3 regions of the Paenibacillus sp. FSL R5-0701 genome follow, and region 3 is predicted to be linked to each of the others. Evidence: predicted binding sites of a transcription regulator. Region 3 holds the regulator's gene; each other region holds the start of a gene.
The links. Region 3 encodes CtsR, which represses protease genes until heat stress. Its sites were predicted from a motif close to ATGGTCAATAAAGGTCAAACA; they were not measured.

Region 1: clpP (ATP-dependent Clp endopeptidase proteolytic subunit ClpP) is a predicted target of CtsR. The motif match lies at 4,445-4,465, and genes of this name have one in related genera.
Region 2: clpP (ATP-dependent Clp endopeptidase proteolytic subunit ClpP) is a predicted target of CtsR. The motif match lies at 3,368-3,388, and genes of this name have one in related genera.

The regions. Positions count from the first base shown of each region.
Region 1 is NZ_CP150230.1:5,529,054-5,535,692, forward strand. Features, by position in the region: gene lonB (ATP-dependent protease LonB) at 1-1,110, opposite strand, end outside; gene ispG (flavodoxin-dependent (E)-4-hydroxy-3-methylbut-2-enyl-diphosphate synthase) at 1,278-2,375, opposite strand; gene clpX (ATP-dependent protease ATP-binding subunit ClpX) at 2,496-3,749, opposite strand; gene clpP (ATP-dependent Clp endopeptidase proteolytic subunit ClpP) at 3,762-4,352, opposite strand; gene tig (trigger factor) at 4,732-6,072, opposite strand; gene MKZ13_RS24465 (hypothetical protein) at 6,211-6,639, opposite strand, start outside.
Region 2 is NZ_CP150230.1:180,358-186,996, forward strand. Features, by position in the region: gene MKZ13_RS00880 (HPr family phosphocarrier protein) at 1-112, shown strand, start outside; gene MKZ13_RS00885 (SIMPL domain-containing protein) at 269-1,021, shown strand; gene MKZ13_RS00890 (DUF4163 domain-containing protein) at 1,409-2,506, shown strand; gene clpP (ATP-dependent Clp endopeptidase proteolytic subunit ClpP) at 2,683-3,279, opposite strand; tRNA gene MKZ13_RS00900 (tRNA-Arg) at 3,456-3,530, opposite strand; gene MKZ13_RS00905 (sugar-binding domain-containing protein) at 3,957-4,982, shown strand; gene gap (type I glyceraldehyde-3-phosphate dehydrogenase) at 5,091-6,098, shown strand; gene MKZ13_RS00915 (phosphoglycerate kinase) at 6,250-6,639, shown strand, end outside.
Region 3 is NZ_CP150230.1:6,259,974-6,266,612, reverse strand. Features, by position in the region: rRNA gene MKZ13_RS27695 (23S ribosomal RNA) at 1-1,049, shown strand, start outside; rRNA gene rrf (5S ribosomal RNA) at 1,125-1,241, shown strand; gene MKZ13_RS27685 (GNAT family N-acetyltransferase) at 1,421-2,596, shown strand; gene MKZ13_RS27680 (CtsR family transcriptional regulator) at 3,058-3,519, shown strand; gene MKZ13_RS27675 (UvrB/UvrC motif-containing protein) at 3,551-4,075, shown strand; gene MKZ13_RS27670 (protein arginine kinase) at 4,104-5,174, shown strand; gene MKZ13_RS27665 (ATP-dependent Clp protease ATP-binding subunit) at 5,359-6,639, shown strand, end outside.

The DNA.
Region 1 (6,639 bases), 730 kb from region 3:
CTCCAAAATGGTTCCCATATTCGGTCCGTATACCGCCAAGCCGTTAACAAACCCCACCTGCGGCTGTGTAGGGACCTTCCGATCAGGCCGTGGCTGAATCTGGCTGCTACCCGCCACCCACTCCACATCAGACGCCTGAAGCGTCTCACGCTTCTCTGTCAGCGCAAGTCCAGCAGCCAGCTGGATGATATTAACCGCTTCGCGTCCGTTGGTTGCATATCGCTTGACCACATCAACGGCATCCGGACATGGACTGAACCCTATTTTCTGAACAGCATCCTCTGCAATTCGCCCAATCTCCTCAGGCAACAAAGGACGGAAATAAACTTCCATGCAGCGTGAACGCAAAGCTGGTGGCAGTTCATGAGGCGAACGAGTCGTTGCTCCAACAAGGCGGAAATCGGCCGGAAGGCCATTTTGAAAAATATCGTGGATATAAGCAGGAGTATGCGTGTCTTCCGAGTTATAGTACGCACTCTCCAAAAACACCTTGCGATCCTCCAATACTTTCAACAGCTTATTCATCTGAATCGAATGTAATTCACCAATTTCATCAATAAAAAGCATTCCCCCATGCGCTTTTGTCACAGCGCCCGGTTTGGGTTGGGGAATACCAGCAACGCCCATAGCTCCTGCTCCCTGATATATCGGATCATGAACCGAACCAATTAAGGGGTCCGCTATACCACGTTCATCAAAACGGGCTGTTGTTGCATCCAGCTCCGTGAATTTCGCATCTGGCTTGAAAGGAGAAGATGGATTCTTCTTGGCCTCTTCCAACACAACCCTTGCGGCAGCTGTCTTCCCGACTCCGGGTGGGCCATAAATGATAACATGTTGCGGATTCGCACTGCATAATGCAGCTTTAAGGGCACGCAACCCATCTTTTTGCCCAACAATATCATTAATGGTAGCTGGACGCGTCTTCTCCGACAGCGGTTTGGTGAGTGAGATCGAACGCAGCTTGCGCAGCTTCTCCAGTTCCTTGCGAGATTCACGCTCAACGGCACTGCGGTTCGTTTTCTGGCCACGCAGCAGGTTCCAGAAATACAAACCAATCACCACTCCAAAAAATAACTGAATCAACATGATGACCATACCAAATTCCATGTCTTCACATCCTCCTATTTTGTCGCTATTCTCATATGAGATCATGCTAATACTTGGTAGTATAGCCTTTTCAACGCGACGTAAACGGGTGATGCGGAATTTGTATGCGAGAAAATAAAAAGCCCGCCATTGCTGGCGAGCTTTTGTTGTAACAAGATATGAATCAATCAGTGCGAACGACCAGGAATAACCCCTGTCTCTTCGTAGGCTTCGACGATTTTGTCGATCTCTTTTTTTAATTCCTCAACCATGATTTCTTCAGGTACTTTACGAATCATCTTGCCGTGACGGAACAAGAGACCTTCTCCACGAGCACCGGCTATGCCGATATCCGCTTCTTTGGCCTCACCTGGACCATTAACCGCACAACCCAATACCGATACTTTAATCGGCACCTTCAGTTTGGAGATATACGCTTCCACTTCGTTGGCAATGGAGAACAGGTCGATATCCAATCGTCCACACGTTGGGCAGGAGATCAATGTAGCTGCATTTGTAATGAGTCCAAATGTTTTGAGCAGATCACGAGCGACCTTAATTTCTTCTACCGGGTCCGCACTCAGTGAGATCCGCATCGTAGAACCAATACCCATGGACAATAAGGCTCCCATACCTGCGGAGCTTTTGATCGTACCGGAGAACAGTGTACCTGCTTCGGTAATCCCGAGATGCAACGGATACGGAATGATTTGAGCTGCTTTGGTATATGCCTCAATCGCCATCGGCACATCCGATGCTTTGAGTGACACGATGATATCATGGAAATCAAGCTCTTCCAAAATACCAATGTGATACAATGCACTTTCTACCATAGCATCTGCCGTAGGATACCCATACTTCTCAAGGAGATGGTTTTCCAAAGACCCCGCATTTACTCCAATCCGAATCGGAATACCACGGTCTTTACAAGCCTTAACCACTTCTTCCACTTTCGCACGTTTACCGATGTTACCTGGATTAATCCGAACTTTATCGATGCCGTTCTCAATCGCAAGCAAAGCCAGCTTATAGTTGAAATGAATGTCCGCTACGAGCGGTATATGAATGCGTTTCTTGATTTCCTTGATGGCTGCGGCAGCTTCCTCATTATTCACCGTTACACGTACCACTTGGCAACCCGCTTCTTCCAGTCGCAGAATCTCTGCAACCGTTGCTTCAACGTCTGCCGTTTTGGTTGTACACATACTTTGGATAATGACTTCGTTACTGCCACCGATCGTTACGTTTCCCACTTTCACGGGACGTGTATCCTGTCTTAAATACATGAGTGATTTCTCTCCCCACAACGTCAAAGCTCCACCCTGACAGAGACATGAATTCGCCTTCTGCCAAAGTGGAGAACTGACAAGTCTATATTTCAGAGTTCAACGGGATTCAGGCCTTTATTAGGCGCTCTCTTCCTGCTTATCGTCCTTTGATTGGCTTAGTTCAGGCACGACTCTTTTCTCAACAACTTCTTCGGTAATGACACAGTTCGTAACATCATCACGTGAAGGCACTTCATACATGATTTCAAGCATGATACCTTCAATGATGGCACGTAATCCACGTGCACCTGTGTTACGTTTAATTGCTTCTTTTGCAATCGCAAGCAATGCAGCTGGTTCAAATACCAGATTCACATTATCCAGCTCGAGCAGTTTTTGGTACTGTTTGGTAAGCGCGTTTTTTGGTTCGGAAAGAATCCGTACCAGCGTATCTTCATCCAATGGCTCCAAAGTGGAGATGACTGGCAGACGGCCTACAAATTCCGGAATCAGACCAAATTTCAGCAAATCTTCCGGCAATACCATACCCAGGTATTCACCTGGTTTCAGATCTTTTTGCTCAGAAACGGTATTAAAGCCAATGACTTTTTTACCGATCCGGCGTTTGATCATTTGCTCCAGACCATCAAAGGCACCGCCGCAAATGAACAGGATGTTCGTTGTATCGATCTGAATGAATTCTTGATGAGGGTGTTTACGACCACCTTGTGGTGGTACAGAAGCCACAGTTCCTTCAAGAATTTTCAAGAGAGCCTGTTGCACACCTTCGCCCGATACATCACGAGTAATGGATGGGTTTTCGGATTTACGCGCTACTTTATCAATCTCATCGATATAAATAATGCCACGCTCTGCTTTTTCCACATCATAATCAGCAGCTTGAATCAGTTTGAGCAGGATGTTCTCTACATCCTCACCTACATAACCCGCTTCTGTTAATGACGTAGCATCCGCAATAGCAAAAGGAACATTCAAAATTTTTGCCATCGTTTGCGCAAGCAACGTTTTACCAGAACCTGTTGGTCCTAACAGCAAAATGTTACTCTTTGACAATTCAACGTCTTCAATTTTGCTTTGTGTGTTGATCCGTTTGTAGTGATTATACACCGCAACAGACAATGACTTCTTCGCTTGCTCCTGTCCAATAACATATTGATCCAGGATATTACGAATTTCTTTTGGTTTTGGAATATCTTTGAGGTCTACTTCTTCGTCATGACCGAGTTCTTCCTCAACGATTTCGGTGCAAAGTTCGATACATTCATCACAAATGTACACGCCTGGTCCAGCGACCAACTTACGCACCTGCTCCTGAGATTTACCGCAAAAAGAGCATTTCAGTTGCCCTTTCTCATCGTTAAATTTAAACATGAAACCACCCCTTTAGGAATTGATCGGTCTACTGAGCACCTGGTCAATAATGCCGTACGTCTTAGCCTCTTCAGCGCTCATGAAGAAGTCACGGTCTGTATCCCGCTCAATTTTCTCAAGAGACTGACCCGTACGATCGACGTATATTTGATTCAGTTTCTGACGTGTTTTAATAATCCATTCTGCGTGTATCTTAATATCCGCAGCCTGTCCTTGAATGCCGCCAAGCGGCTGATGAATCATTACTTCGCTATTTGTCAGCGCATATCTCTTGCCAGGTGCACCGGCTGTCAGCAATAACGAGCCCATGCTTGCTGCCATCCCAACGCAAATGGTAGATACATCCGGCTTGATAAATTGCATCGTATCGTATATACCCATCCCTGCGGTGACAGAACCACCAGGTGAGTTAATGTACAAGCTGATATCCTTCTCAGGATCGTCGGCTGCCAAAAACAAAAGCTGTGCTATGACAAGATTGGCTACATCGTCATCAATCGCACTGGTTAGAAAGATAATGCGATCTTTCAGCAAACGTGAATATATATCGTAAGACCGCTCGCCTCGATTGGTTTGTTCTATAACCATTGGCACCAGACTCATGAGACCAACCTCTTTTCTACATGTAATTAGACATAGGCCACCTGTAAAGCAAACCCAAATTCATTCTAACACTTTCCTGTGACAATGTCATTTTTCACAAGAAGGGTCAGACATCCGTTTGTTTACTTTTTTAGCCTGATCATATTTAACCATGTTTTCTATGTATGTGCAAATTGAAGCCATCCTATGCCGTATTGCCTTTTTTTATTTGCATGAAGTACATAGGTATGTAAAAAGTGTACAGGGATCAATAAAATTAGTGTTCATCCATATAATTACTTCATTTTCTATAAAATGGATGTCATAATTTAAAAATAAGGCACGCAATAATTCACGTGCCTTATCGTTTATTCAACTGACAAGTTGATAACAGCTTGTCTTATTTTTCGTCAGCTTCTGCAACAACTTCTTCAGCTGGAGCTTCAACCGGTTCAACAACTGTGCTGTTCTCAACAAGAACGTCAATCGTTTTACGCAGTTTAACTTCATCGCGAAGGCTGTCCAGGGAACCATTACCTTCGAGGATGCCACGGATCTCATCAGTAGGACGCTTGTAAGATTCAGCCATTTTCTCGAGTTCTTGATTCACTTCTTCGTCAGATACTTCAATGTTTTCCGCTTTACCTACAGCTTCAAGCACCAGGTTGTTGCGAACACGTTTGGAAGCATCTTCTTGCATTTGTCCTCTCAGGTCAGCTTGAGTCTGGCCAGAGAAGCTCAGGAACATTTCAAGGTTCATACCTTGGTTACGCAAACGGTTATCGAAATCGCGCATCATGTTTTGTACTTCGCTCTCAACCATTGCAGCAGGAATGTCCACTTCAGCGTTCTCAGCCACTTTTTCTACAACTGCATTTTCTTGTGCAGCTTTGGCTTCGTCAGCTTTACGGGATTCCAATTGTGTTTTCAGGTCAGCTTTGTACTCTTCAAGAGTGTCGAATTCGCTAACATCTTTAGCAAACTCATCATCCAATGCAGGAAGCTGTTTGCGTTTGATTTCGTGAATTTTCACTTTAAATACCGCTTGTTTGCCAGCAAGTTCTGCTGCATGGTAGCTCTCTGGGAAAGTCACTTCTACGTCTTTGAAGTCACCTGTGGACAGACCCACAACTTGTTCTTCAAATCCAGGAATGAATGTGTTGGAACCCAGTTCCAGGGAATAACGCTCAGCTTGTCCACCTTCGAAAGGTACACCATCAACGGAACCATCGAAGTCGATTACTGCAACGTCGCCGTTAGCAGCGGAACCTTCATCGATTACAACGAGTTCAGCGTGACGTTGTTGAAGACGCTCAAGTTCTTCAGTCACTTCTGCTTCAGTTACTTCACCTTTTGCTACAGCAACTTCGATTCCTTTGTACTCACCAAGAGTAACTTCAGGTTTCACAGTTACTTTTGCTTTGAACTTGAAAGTTTGTCCTTTAGCGAATTGTTCAACATCTACGTCAGGACGATCAACCGGGAAGATATCCGTTTGGTCGATTGCTTCTGTATAAGCTTCAGGAAGCAAAATGTCGATTGCTTCTTGATAAAGGCTCTCTACACCAAAACGTGCTTCGAAGATGGAACGTGGTACTTTACCTTTACGGAATCCAGGTACGTTTGCTTGTTTAACCACTTTATTAAAAGCTTTGTCGAGTGCTGCAGTTACACGATCTGCATCCACTTCAACCTCAAGAACCCCAAGGTTCTTCTCTATCTTTTCCCAAGTTGCTTTCATTGTATACTTTCCCCTCCAAAATTCACATGTTCACGTAGACAATCACGTACAAAATAACCATTTTAGTATAAACAAGATTAGATTCTTTTTCAAGGGGAATCCCTTGATACGGTTTAAGGAAAACGTTTCCGGCCTCTATTAGCCATCCAATCCGGCAGATACAAACTGCTTCATGGAACGATAAGCCTGCTCCAGCCGAAAGCGCATTGCCCCTGTCACAGCATACATTGAGCGAGTATTTTCCTCATCATGCGAGCCACCCAGACTGTCTGCAACGGTCATATGTAGAGCTGCTGCCCATATATCTGTCATGGAATCATTTTCTTCCAACATGGATACATAATCACGAGTTCCATACACGGCCATGACATATTGTATCCATAACTCCTGAGCAAAATAAAAGAGCGTAGGTTCATGAACCTCCGTCTGATCTGCCACTCGTTCCAAAATCTGAACGATCTGGAGCGGGAATTCCTCTGGTTTAAGAGGCACGGTATCAATCTCGACTTCAACCTGCTCTTCGCCTCTCGTAAACAGGATCATACCTTGAACGCCTCGGCGACGCAA
Region 2 (6,639 bases), 1.1 Mb from region 3:
TGCAATTAGCACAGGTACGGAAATCCAGATTAGTGCAGAAGGCGCGGATGCCGAACAGGCTGTAAACGCTTTAGTTAGTCTGGTAAGCAAGGAAGAGCTCGAAAACCAATAAGATATGATCAATCCAATGAAGAAGTCCCGAAAGGGGCTTTTTTGCGTTTTTCACGTTTATGCTATCGTCAAGTGCAACATTATGGAATATGTCCCGTCTGTTAAGGTATCAAATCGTTTAAAGTTTGAGATGTTAACACATAAGGAGGCTATCGTGATGGGTAAACAATGGATGAAACCGTTTGGTGCGGTGCTGGTGGCAAGTACGTTGCTTGTTGGAGGAACGGCATGGGTTGCACCAGGTAACTATGCTTACGCTGCAGAGGTTCAGGGAGTACAACAGAATGTGATTAATGTTGTGGGGAAAGGTGAGATTCAAGTGAAGCCTGATATCGCGTATCTGTCCATTGGTGTGAACAGTACTGCAGAGACAGCTGCATCTGCTCAAAAAGCGAATGCTGCCAAAGTTCAAAAGGTATCCAACTTGCTGAAGAATACGTGGAAGATCAGTGCAGACGACATTCAAACGAGTCAGTTCTCTGTACAACCCAACTATACGTATAGCGAAAAAGACGGACAACAAATTAAAGGATATACAGCGCATCATACGCTGACTGTCACATATCGTGAGATGGACAAGATCGGCGAGTTGCTCGATGCTGCTTCGGGTGCGGGTGCCAACAATATTGAAAATGTGCGCTTTACTGTAGAAAACCCGGAAAGTTATGAGTCCCAAGTGATTGAGAAGGCTGTTGCCAATGCAGATGTGAAAGCTGGCGCCATTGCAAAAGCAGTTAAACGTCAACTGGGTGCTGTTCTTTCCGTAAGCCAAGGTGATGCCAATGTGCCTGTGTTCTATGCAAGTGAGGCATTAATGTCCAAAGCACAAGATACAGCAGGTGGCACTGAGATTGAAACAGGCCAGGTTAAAGTAAGCACAATCCTGAATATCACGTATGAAATGAAATAAACAAGAGGCAACTAGGATTGTAAGCTCAAGTAACCTTTTCAAGTGTCATTTGAAGGGTACAACGAAATAATGACAAAGACTTTGTCCTGTGGACAGAGTCTTTTTTTGTTGGAAAGGCAAACTTTGATGAAGTTAGATAGGAGGGTACCTTTTTGAAGCAACATGAAATGCTGTATATTGGTATCTTTTTTGTATAGTTGTTCGTGACAAAAAGGTCATATCCCCATATATTTTCCGCCTGATATTCATCAACATTGTAACTCGAGCTGTAAACCTTTCCGAAATCGGGTTAATTATAATAGAGAGGTGAGCGTATGAGATATGCGATCAGGTCATGAGTACATACGCAATGATCCCTAATTGTGAATTCAGAGAGGAGTTTTATATATGACATCATGGAAAAAATGGACAAGTGCATTGCTTGCGGCAGGAATTATTGTAGGTAGCGGTTCGGTGTGGCAGGACAGCTCGGTTCAGGCAGCATCGGTATCCTCTAAAGTGACAACCCCAGCTGAGGTAACTCTGAAATCGGGTGGGAAAACACTGACTCAAAAAGGACTTCTTCAAGGTGGCTCAACTTGGGTATCTCTTACGGCAGTTAAAGATGTGGCAGGTGGAACGCTGAAATATGATGCCAAAACCAAAGAGTACGCTTTGACAGCAGCCAATAACACGATGACGATCAGCCTATCGGATGGCGAACCGAGTGTTCGAATTAACAACTATTATCCTCAAGTGGACGCAAAGCTGATCAACGGCAGATTGTATATTCCATTCTCAGCAATGAGAGATTATCTGGGTGTACAGGGGAACTGGGATGGCAAAACCAAAACGTTGACACTCAGCAAGGTGAAACAAAATAACGTAAAAATTAAAGCGGCAACAGTTAATGTCACTGTGAAAAATGCCGAAGTAGATGTTCAATATCCGCAGGTGAGTGGACTTGCCAGCAAAGAAGCTGAAGCGGCGATTAACAAAGTGCTGAAAGATGAAGTGGATGCTTATGTAGCTGACTTCAAGAAACAGACATCTGAATTCGGCGGTGCAACAGCCAACCGTCCATATGCATTTGAGAGCTCCTATGTAGTGACGTACAACGAAAAAGGTGTGCTGGGGCTCATTACACAACGATACGAAGATTATGCTGGCGCCCATGGTATGACATACCGTACGGGCCACACCTTTGCACTGGACACAGGTAAGGAGCTTACGTTAGATGATGTGCTGCAAAATAATAAAACCATGCGCGAGACGTTGAGTAAAAAAGTGGGTGAACAACTGAAAGCCCGCGGTGGATACCTCGATGGGTATAAAGGGTTAAATAAAGATCAAGATTTCTATGTGACACCAACGGGTGTAGTTGTGTTCTTCCAGTTGTATGAATATACGGCATACGCAGAGGGATTTCCTGAAATGCCATTTACGTACAAAGAGCTTCTCCCTAAAGGCACAGAACCTTTCAGTAATGTATCTAAAACCAAATAAAGAAATCATTATTATGCACTCTTAAGTTATCTTCCTTATTCCTTATAAAATGAAAAAAAGAAGCCCTCATCATGATCATGATGAGGGCTTCTTCTCGTATAGACAACACAATTATATGTTGCTGATTACGTTAGGTGTTGATTATGTTAACGCATAGACCGTGGTCTACGTCACACTTAGATGCCTTGTGATCCTACGTTTTCGATAACTTTATCAATGATACCGTAATCGGCGGCTTCAGCAGCACTCATGAAGTAGTCACGATCTGTATCTTTCTCAATCCGCTCCAGCGGTTGACCTGAACGCTCAGAGATGATGCGGTTCAAGGTATCACGCATTTTCAGGATGCGGCGAGCACGAATTTCGATGTCAGAAGCCTGACCTTGTGCACCACCAAGTGGTTGGTGAATCATAATCTCACTGTTTGGTAATGCAAAACGTTTACCTTTTGCACCGGCATTCAACAAGAATGCACCCATGGAAGCCGCCATACCTACACAGATGGTAGATACATCCGGTTTGATGAATTGCATTGTATCGTAAATCGCCATACCGGCTGTAATCGATCCGCCTGGGCTGTTGATGTATAAGTGAATGTCTTTCTCCGGATCTTCCGCAGCCAGGAACAACATCTGTGCCATAATGGCATTAGCCACTACGTCATTAACATCGCTACCAAGGAAAATAATACGATCCTTCAGCAATCTGGAGTAGATGTCGTAGGCGCGCTCACCCCGGTTGCTCTGTTCAACGACCATTGGAATAAAACTCACGTGAAAAACCTCCTTGGAATGTAAATGTTATTGGTGTTTATACTTAAACTGTTACCGTATTACCCACATAATAAACAATTCCAAACAAAAAGTCAAAGAAAGTCAAACTAACTTGCAAAAAAAAGAAACCTTTCCGGTTTCATTGGTTAAATGGGTTATGAGCTGTTAAATAAAAATGGCGCGCCCGCCAAGAATCGAACTTGGATCTCAGGCTTCGGAGGCCTACGTCATATCCATTGGACCACGGGCGCACATTATGTGACAGCAATAATGATTATAGCTCATGAAATATTTAATTGCAAGCAGTTCGTTGTGGTATTGGTTTGGATTAACCTAAAAATGATCATGATGAAGAAGAGTGGATAAAGAGTGCATTTAAGTAAATGCTATTAGAGGTTTTGGACATGCCGTATGAAATGTGATTCTGAGCGATATGTAGACTGGATTCATTTGTTTCTTCTATATATGGTATGCGTGAGCTAGTCCTAGATCATGGAAGTCTAAGATTGTGAAAATAGGCGCGTACAAACGCTGAATGCGTGTCGAAATAACACGTTGAAACACTTGCATGTCACGTCAGTTTTAGGTAGAATAGACGTGGGACTTAAAAAGTTAACCCGGGACGTTTTAGGGCCACAAAAGAGAGCTTAGAACGAGAACTTGCGGGAGTGGAAAGCATGCGAACGATTTTAGAAATACAAAAGCAGCTTCTGCCTGATCTCATGGATATCTTGAAAAAGAGGTATACGATTCTGCAACAGATCATGTTATCGGATGTGATTGGACGGAGAACGTTAGCTAATTCCATGCAGATGACCGAGCGGGTTCTGAGGGCTGAGACCGATCTGTTAAAGGCTCAGGGACTTATTGAAATTGACAGTGCAGGAATGAAGATCAGCGAGGCAGGGTATGATTTGCTGCAGCAGTTAGAGCCCGTAGCCAAAGAGTTGTTCGGATTATCTGAGCTGGAAGAGCGCATCAAGCAAGCCTACGGTCTGCAAAAGGTAGTTGTGGTTCCTGGTGATTCGGACGTTTCTCCATTTGCCAAAAGGGAACTGGGCAGAGCCGGAGCGAAGGCTCTCGGCAATATCATGAGTGACAACGACGTTGTCGCCGTTACTGGCGGATCAACAACGGCCGAAGTCGCAGAGCAACTGACTCCGCCAACATCGCTCAAAGGTGTTTGGTTCGTACCGGCACGCGGTGGACTTGGAGAAAGCCTTGAAATTCAGGCAAATACGATCGCATCCACAATGGCAAAACGGGTAGGAGCGCAATACAAACTCCTGCATGTACCGGATTTGCTTAGTGATCATGCCTATGAATCATTAATCCAGGACCCCAGTGTTCAGGAGATTCTGCAGCTGATTCGGAAATCGCGGATTGTTATTCATGGAATTGGTGATGCCGTAGAGATGGCGACAAGACGTAAACTTGCGACGGAGATTATAGATGAACTTCAGGAGCAAGGAGCCGTATCTGAATCTTTCGGTTATTACTTTAATGATCAGGGTAAGGTGGTACATACCATGCTTACACTGGGTATGCGACTTCAGGATATTGAACGAACCGATGTTGTGATTGGAATTGCAGGTGGCAAAAGCAAAGCTGCTGCTATACATTCCGTGTTACGATTTGGTCAGGAAGATATTCTGATTATTGATGAGGCTGCTGCCAAAGTCATCGTTGCTGAAATGGAATAAGTGTTTGCTTTGCATTACAATTATTGTTGTCTTGACGGACTTCACCGTCTGTCTTGAATATATAAGTTTCATAAAAAAAATTAATCAAAACTTGGGAGGAACTTACTCATGATTAAAGTAGGTATTAACGGTTTTGGACGTATTGGACGCTTGGCATTCCGCCGTATTCAAAATGTAGCAGGCATCGAGGTAGTAGCAATCAACGACTTGACTGACGCTAAAATGCTCGCTCATTTGCTCAAATATGATACAACTCAAGGTCGCTTCGATGGCGATGTTGAAGTACACGATGGCTTCTTCAAAGTGAACGGCAAAGAAGTTAAAGTATTGGCTAACCGTAACCCGGAAGAACTTCCTTGGGGCGACCTGGGCGTAGATATCGTTCTGGAATGTACTGGTTTCTTCACAACTAAAGAAGCAGCTGAGAAACACTTGAAAGGTGGAGCTAAGAAAGTTGTTATCTCCGCACCAGCTACTGGCGACATGAAAACCATCGTTTACAACGTAAACCATGAAATCCTCGACGGTACTGAAACTGTAATCTCCGGCGCATCTTGCACAACAAACTGCCTGGCACCTATGGCAAAAACATTGCAAGACAAATTCGGAATCGTTCAAGGTTTGATGACTACAATTCACGCTTACACTGGCGACCAAAACACGTTGGATGCTCCACACCCTAAAGGTGACTTCCGTCGTGCTCGCGCAGCAGCTGAAAACATCATCCCTAACACAACTGGTGCTGCTAAAGCAATCGGTCTGGTAATCCCAGAACTGCAAGGCATCCTTGATGGTGCAGCTCAACGTGTACCAGTAGCTACTGGTTCCCTGACTGAGCTCGTAACTGTTCTGAACAAAAAAGTAACTGCTGAAGAAGTTAACGCAGCTATGCAAGAAGCTTCCGATCCAGAAACTTTCGGATACACAGAAGACGAAATCGTATCTTCCGATATCCAAGGAATCACTTTCGGTTCCCTGTTTGATGCAACTCAAACTAAAGTTCTGACTGTTGGCGACCAACAATTGGTTAAAACTGTAGCTTGGTATGACAATGAAATGTCCTACACTGCACAATTGGTTCGCACTTTGGAGCACTTTGCAAAAATGATTAAGTAATATCTGCAATAACATAGAGCGGAAACAGATGCTATATTGTTTCCGCTCTTTATATATCTACATTTTGCAAATTTCTCAAAAACACCAGGATTGACGAGGGATTTTAGCTCTTGATTGGTCCACCAAATACATGGGTGCGGAGGAAATACAGATGAACAAAAAAAGTGTACGCGATATCGAATTGACAGGAAAACGGGCTTTTGTCCGTGTAGATTTCAATGTGCCGCTCGAAGATGGTAAAATTACAGATGACAAACGTATTCGTGCAACGCTTCCTACAATCAACTTCTTGATTGAAAAAGGCGCTAAAGTCATTTTGGCAAGCCACATGGGTCGTCCTAACGGCGAAGTGGTTGAATCTTTGCGTTTGACTCCAGCAGCTGAGCGTTTGTCTGAATTGCTTGGTAAAACAGTTGTTAAAGCTGACGGTTCTGTTGGTGACGCTGTTAAAGCTCAAATCGCTGAACTGAACAACGGCGACGTATTGTTGCTTGAAAACGTTCGTTTCCACGCAGGCGAAGAGAAAAACGATCCGGAACTG
Region 3 (6,639 bases):
AAGGTTAAGGGGAGTGGTTAGGGAGTAATCCCGAAGCTGTGAACCGAAGCCCCAGTAAACGGCGGCCGTAACTATAACGGTCCTAAGGTAGCGAAATTCCTTGTCAGGTAAATTCTGACCCGCACGAATGGCGTAACGACTTGGGCGCTGTCTCAACGAGAGATCCGGTGAAATTTTAATACCTGTGAAGATGCAGGTTACCCGCGACAAGACGGAAAGACCCCATGGAGCTTTACTGCAGCTTGATATTGAATTTGGGTACGATCTGTACAGGATAGGTGGGAGCCTTTGAAGCATGAGCGCCAGCTTGTGTGGAGGCAACGTTGGGATACCACCCTGATCGTATCTAGGTTCTAACCTGGTACCGTAATCCGGTGCGGGGACAGTGTCAGGTGGGCAGTTTGACTGGGGCGGTCGCCTCCTAAAGAGTAACGGAGGCGCCCAAAGGTTCCCTCAGAATGGTTGGAAATCATTCGAAGAGTGCAAAGGCATAAGGGAGCTTGACTGCGAGACCTACAAGTCGAGCAGGGACGAAAGTCGGGCTTAGTGATCCGGTGGTACCGCATGGAAGGGCCATCGCTCAACGGATAAAAGCTACCCTGGGGATAACAGGCTTATCTCCCCCAAGAGTCCACATCGACGGGGAGGTTTGGCACCTCGATGTCGGCTCATCGCATCCTGGGGCTGAAGTAGGTCCCAAGGGTTGGGCTGTTCGCCCATTAAAGCGGTACGCGAGCTGGGTTCAGAACGTCGTGAGACAGTTCGGTCCCTATCTGTCGTGGGCGTAGGAAATTTGAGAGGAGCTGTCCTTAGTACGAGAGGACCGGGATGGACGTACCGCTGGTGTACCAGTTGTTCCGCCAGGAGCACCGCTGGGTAGCTATGTACGGACGGGATAAACGCTGAAAGCATCTAAGCGTGAAGCCCCCCTCAAGATGAGATTTCCCAGTATGTAAGACCCCTTGAAGACGACGAGGTAGATAGGCTGGGGGTGGAAGTGCAGCAATGCATGGAGCTGACCAGTACTAATCGGTCGAGGGCTTATCCAATAGCAAGTGATAATTCGCATGTTTCGTTTCGAATCTAGTTTTCAGAGAACAACACTCTGAAATGTAAGCTACGCGTTTGGTGGCGATGGCGGAGGGGTTCCACACGTACCCATCCCGAACACGACCGTTAAGCCCTCTAGCGCCGATGGTACTTGGACCGCAGGGTCCTGGGAGAGTAGGACGCCGCCAAGCGAAGAACCACTGCCGATGTTATTCGGTGGTGGTTTTTATTTGTTTATTTAAGGGGATGCGAAAGCATCTCTTATTTGACTTTGTAAGAATCCTCTGACACACTCTAAGGGGTACATATATCACATATCAGGCCATGATTTGGATTGATAATAACTCTAGCGAATGGGGTGTAGGACGACATGGAAATTCAGAAATTGACGGTAGATGATTTTGAACCGGCGATGGCACTCTCCGAATATGCTTTTCAAGTAGTAATGGGTGAAGAACAGAAAGAAAAACGGAGGAGTCAATTTTCGTCACAGGATATATGGGGTGTATATGAGGACGGGCAACTAGGAGCCAAACTTCACATCATTCCTTTTCAAACCTATATTCATGGCAGATCGTTCGAGATGGGCGGTATTGCGGGTGTTGCCACCTGGCCAGAGTATAGACGCAAAGGCTGGGTAGCGGGTCTGCTGAAGCATGCGTTGGAAGAAATGAATCGTAACAAACAAAGTATATCATTCTTGCATCCATTCTCCTTTGGTTTCTATCGGAAGTATGGATGGGAGACGTATGTTGAATTTAAACGTTATAAAGTGCCTGCAGCTCATTTGCCTTCGAAAAAAGCGACACCTGGAACGATTCGGCGTGGGGATCCGGCCCTCAGCATACTAAAGGAAGTATACAGTGCTTATGCTGAGCGTTATAACGGAACTCTGGTTCGGGATGATGCAAGGTGGGAGAATTCAGTTCTTGTTAATGGGACCAGCCAGAAGGCTGTATATTACGATGAAGCTGATGCAGCACAAGGTTATCTTTTATATGAGGTTAAGGAAAATAAATTTACCATTAAAGAGATCATCTATCTGAATGAAGAGGCGAGGCAAGGGCTGTGGACCTTCATTGCTAACCATGATTCCATGATCCAGGAAGTTACGTTGCAGGCGCCTGCCAGTGATACGCTTGCCTTCCAACTGGATAACCCACGGATTCAGCAGGAGATTGTACCTTATTTTATGGCGCGTATCGTTAGTGTAGAGCAGTTTATATCTCAGTATCCATTTGCAAGCCAGGACTCACCGGTGCAGATTGTTCTACAGGTAGAGGATACCTACGCTCCGTGGAATGAAGGGGTATGGCAATTAAACGTGGCAATGAACGGAACAGCGTCCATATGGAAAACTTCGGAGGCAATTAATGATGATCAGACCATTAAGGTGGATATTCAATCCCTTACCGCGGTGCTGATGGGATATCGCAGACCAACGGAAATGGCACGAATCGGAAGAATTCACGGACCGAACACAGCAATCATGGCTTTGGAAGAAGCGATTCCTGAACGGGAAACCTATTTGCTTGATTTCTTCTGATAGCTATTCCCACTGCTCCATTTAACTTGATTAGCTTATATAGAAATACGGCGTGATCGAAAGACAAATGGACTTCTCCAGCAATTTTGGGGAGGTTTTTTTGTGTCCGGGGAATATTTCGTGTAAAATCGTAAAAAATGAATAGTGACCCCACTTGGCAAAACCACAAAATATGCTATAATGGTTATAAAGTCAAAGAAAGTCAAAGTCAACTAAAGGTTTAATACTTAAGTAGCTTTCTTTCTACAATCTGATGCATGATCGCCAATATACGGGATTCATTTCGTTGGAGGATCAAGGGAATATTAAAGGACCTTCGTGCTTCCTTCGCTCTCCTGTTGACACCTTTGGAAGCAAGATTCGCTGTTTCCCTGATTGGTTAAATGGGTAGAGAAGGTGTACTCTGTGGGGGCGTGTGGGTCCTTATTGACTTAACGTTTCAGACAGTGGAGGATGATTGGATGCGTAATATCTCTGATATTATCGAACGATATCTGAAGAGTATTTTGCATGAAAGTCCCGAAGGAATGGTTGAAATTCAGCGTAATGATCTGGCAGATCAATTCTCATGTGTACCTTCCCAGATCAATTATGTCATCAGCACACGTTTTACACTCGAGAAGGGATACCTGGTAGAGAGTAAACGCGGCGGTGGTGGTTATGTTCGCATACAGCGCATTGAATTACCGGCCCAATCAGCTCTGCATAATCATTTGCACCATAGTATTGGTGAAGAGATCGGGCAGACAGCTGCCGAAGGATTGATCTATCAATTGGAAGAAGCACGCTTCTTGAGCAAGCGGGAAGCCGGGTTGATGCGAGCTGCTGTATCTAGAGAGGTTATATTAGTCAAACTTCCTTACCGGGATCAAATTCGTGCCAGAATGTTGAAGGCGATGTTAATATCTTTGCTCGGTAAATGAAAACTATCGGGGTCAAAGGAGGTACATCAATATGCTGTGCCAAGAATGCAATAAACGTCCGGCGACACTTCATTTTACGAAGATCGTAAATGGAGAGAAGACGGAATTCCATATTTGTGAGTCATGTGCCCGTGAAAAAGGGGAAATGATCCCTGGAACAGCAGGTGGGTTTTCCATTCACAACTTATTGTCTGGATTGCTTGATTTTGATCCAGCCAGCAAAAGTGGATCGGCAGGAACACCCCCTGCAAAAGCACTTCAATGTGAAGAGTGTGGTATGACGTATTCACAATTTAGCAAGATAGGCCGGTTCGGCTGCAGTTCATGTTATAAATATTTTGACAGCCGCCTGGATCCTTTGTTCAAGCGGGTTCATGGTAATACGTCCCATGTAGGCAAAGTGCCTGCACGAGCTGGTGGTCGCATCAAGGTGAAACGGCAAATCGCTGATCTGAAGCGTGAGCTCCAGGAGAGCATCGCGCAAGAGGAATTTGAAGAGGCGGCTCAGATCCGTGACCAGATCAGAGGACTTGAAAAAGGAATAGCTCAGGAGTAAAGTTTGTCATGAGTAGGAGGGATGTGTAATGCCTAATCTGCGCTTTACAGAGAAGGCGCTCAGCGACTGGATGCGCAGTGATGCGGCTGATTCCGAAATTGTCATTAGCAGCCGTGTCCGGATTGCACGCAACCTTCAGCATATTCCGTTTCCGATGCTGGCTTCCAATGAGCAATCGGAAGAGGTGCTGAATAAGCTGAGCGAAGTACTTCAATACGATGACGTTCATGCCTTTGGGGATTTTCATACGTTGGATCTGATCGATATTGACGAACTCGACAAACGGGTGCTGGTGGAGAAACATCTCATCAGTCCAAGTCTTGCGAATGAATCCAGGAATGGTGCGGTTATTCTCAGTGAGGATGAGTCTGTCAGTATTATGATTAACGAAGAGGATCATCTTCGTATCCAGTGCCTCTATCCGGGGTTCCAGGTGAAAGAAGCCTGGGAGAAAGCTTCCGCAATAGATGATGCTTTTGAAGCGCACGTGGATTATGCTTTTGATGATCGCAGAGGATACTTAACCAGCTGTCCTACTAATGTAGGTACAGGTGTTAGAGCATCGGTTATGATGCACTTGCCTGCCCTGGTGATGACACAACAGATTGGCCGCATTTTAACCGCAGTTTCCCAAGTGGGTTTAACTGTAAGGGGGATATACGGTGAAGGCAGTGAGGCGATGGGTAACCTGTTCCAGATCTCGAACCAGATTACTTTGGGACAGACCGAACAGGAAGTCATCGAGAACCTGCATGGTGTTGTATTACAGATGATAGGTCATGAGCGTACAGCCAGAGAACGGTTAATTACCGACTCCAGAGTTCGGATTACGGATCGTGTCATGCGCTCTTACGGCATATTGTCTCATGCAGCTATTGTGGATTCCAAGGAAGCTGCACAGCGCTTATCTGATGTACGCCTTGGCGTGGATCTCGGTTTGTTGGATGGACTGTCCATTACGGTAATGAATGAGTTGAATGTGATGACACAGCCGGGATTCTTGCAGAAAACGTTCGGGGAAGATATGCGCACAGATGAGCGTGACATCTACCGTGCTCAGTTGATTCGTGATACGATCAATGCAGCGAAGCAGTCCTAGCTTAGCCTAATATTGTATTGAATTATGGTTTCATGCCGCATTGCGGCTTTTATATAATAAGGCATGTACAAATGCCAAATGACTTTATTCGCAGCACGGCTGCAAACAAAAATGATATGAAGAATACGACGGTTATTTCATTACATGACCTCGTTTTATCCAAAACCATGGAGGTGCAGGAGATATGATGTTTGGAAGATTTACGGAACGGGCCCAAAAGGTGCTCGCACTCGCGCAGGAAGAAGCTGTCCGTCTCGGTCATAATAACATCGGTACTGAGCATATTTTGCTCGGCCTCATTCGTGAAGGCGAAGGCATCGCAGCCAAAGCACTGATCGGCCTGGGACTCGGATTAGAAAAAATTCAGGATGAAGTAGAAACGCTGATTGGCCGTGGCCAAGAGCAACCTACCAACATTGCATATACGCCACGTGCGAAAAAAGTAATTGAACTGTCTATGGATGAAGCTCGTAAATTGGGCCACACTTATGTAGGCACAGAGCATATCCTGCTCGGATTGATTCGTGAAGGCGAGGGTGTTGCAGCACGTGTGCTCAATAACCTGGGAATTAGCCTGAACAAAGCACGTCAACAAGTGTTGCAATTGCTTGGCAGCAGTGAAGCTGTATCCAGTCATAATGGAACACCTGCCAATGTAAGCACACCAACGCTGGACAGTCTGGCACGTGACCTCACGGCTTATGCGAGAGAGAACAACCTGGACCCCGTCATTGGGCGTAGTAAAGAAATTGAACGTGTCATCCAAGTGCTCAGCCGTCGTACGAAGAACAACCCGGTATTGATCGGTGAGCCAGGTGTAGGTAAAACAGCGATTGCTGAAGGCCTTGCACAAAAAATCATCGCAAATGAGATTCCGGAAACATTACGCGACAAACGTGTAATGACTCTGGATATGGGTTCTGTAGTTGCTGGAACCAAATATCGTGGTGAGTTTGAAGATCGTCTGAAAAAAATCATGGATGAGATCCGCCAAGCAGGTAACATTGTCCTGTTTATCGACGAATTGCATACCTTGATTGGCGCAGGCGGAGCTGAAGGCGCAATCGATGCTTCTAACATTTTGAAACCGGCTCTGGCCCGTGGAGAATTGCAATGTATCGGTGCGACAACACTGGATGAATATCGTAAATACATCGAGAAGGATGCAGCGCTTGAGCGTCGTTTCCAACCGATTACTGTAGATCAGCCTTCTCCGGAAGAAGCGATTCAAATCTTGCACGGCTTGCGTGACCGTTATGAGGCGCATCACCGCGTGAAAATCACGGACGAAGCAATTGTGCAGGCGGTTAAACTGTCTGATCGTTACATTACAGACCGTTTCCTGCCGGATAAAGCGATTGACCTGATTGATGAAGCGGGTTCCAAAGTAAGATTGAACTCTTACACGATCCCACCAAACCTGAAACAACTGGAAAGCCGTCTGGAAGATATCCGTAAGGAAAAA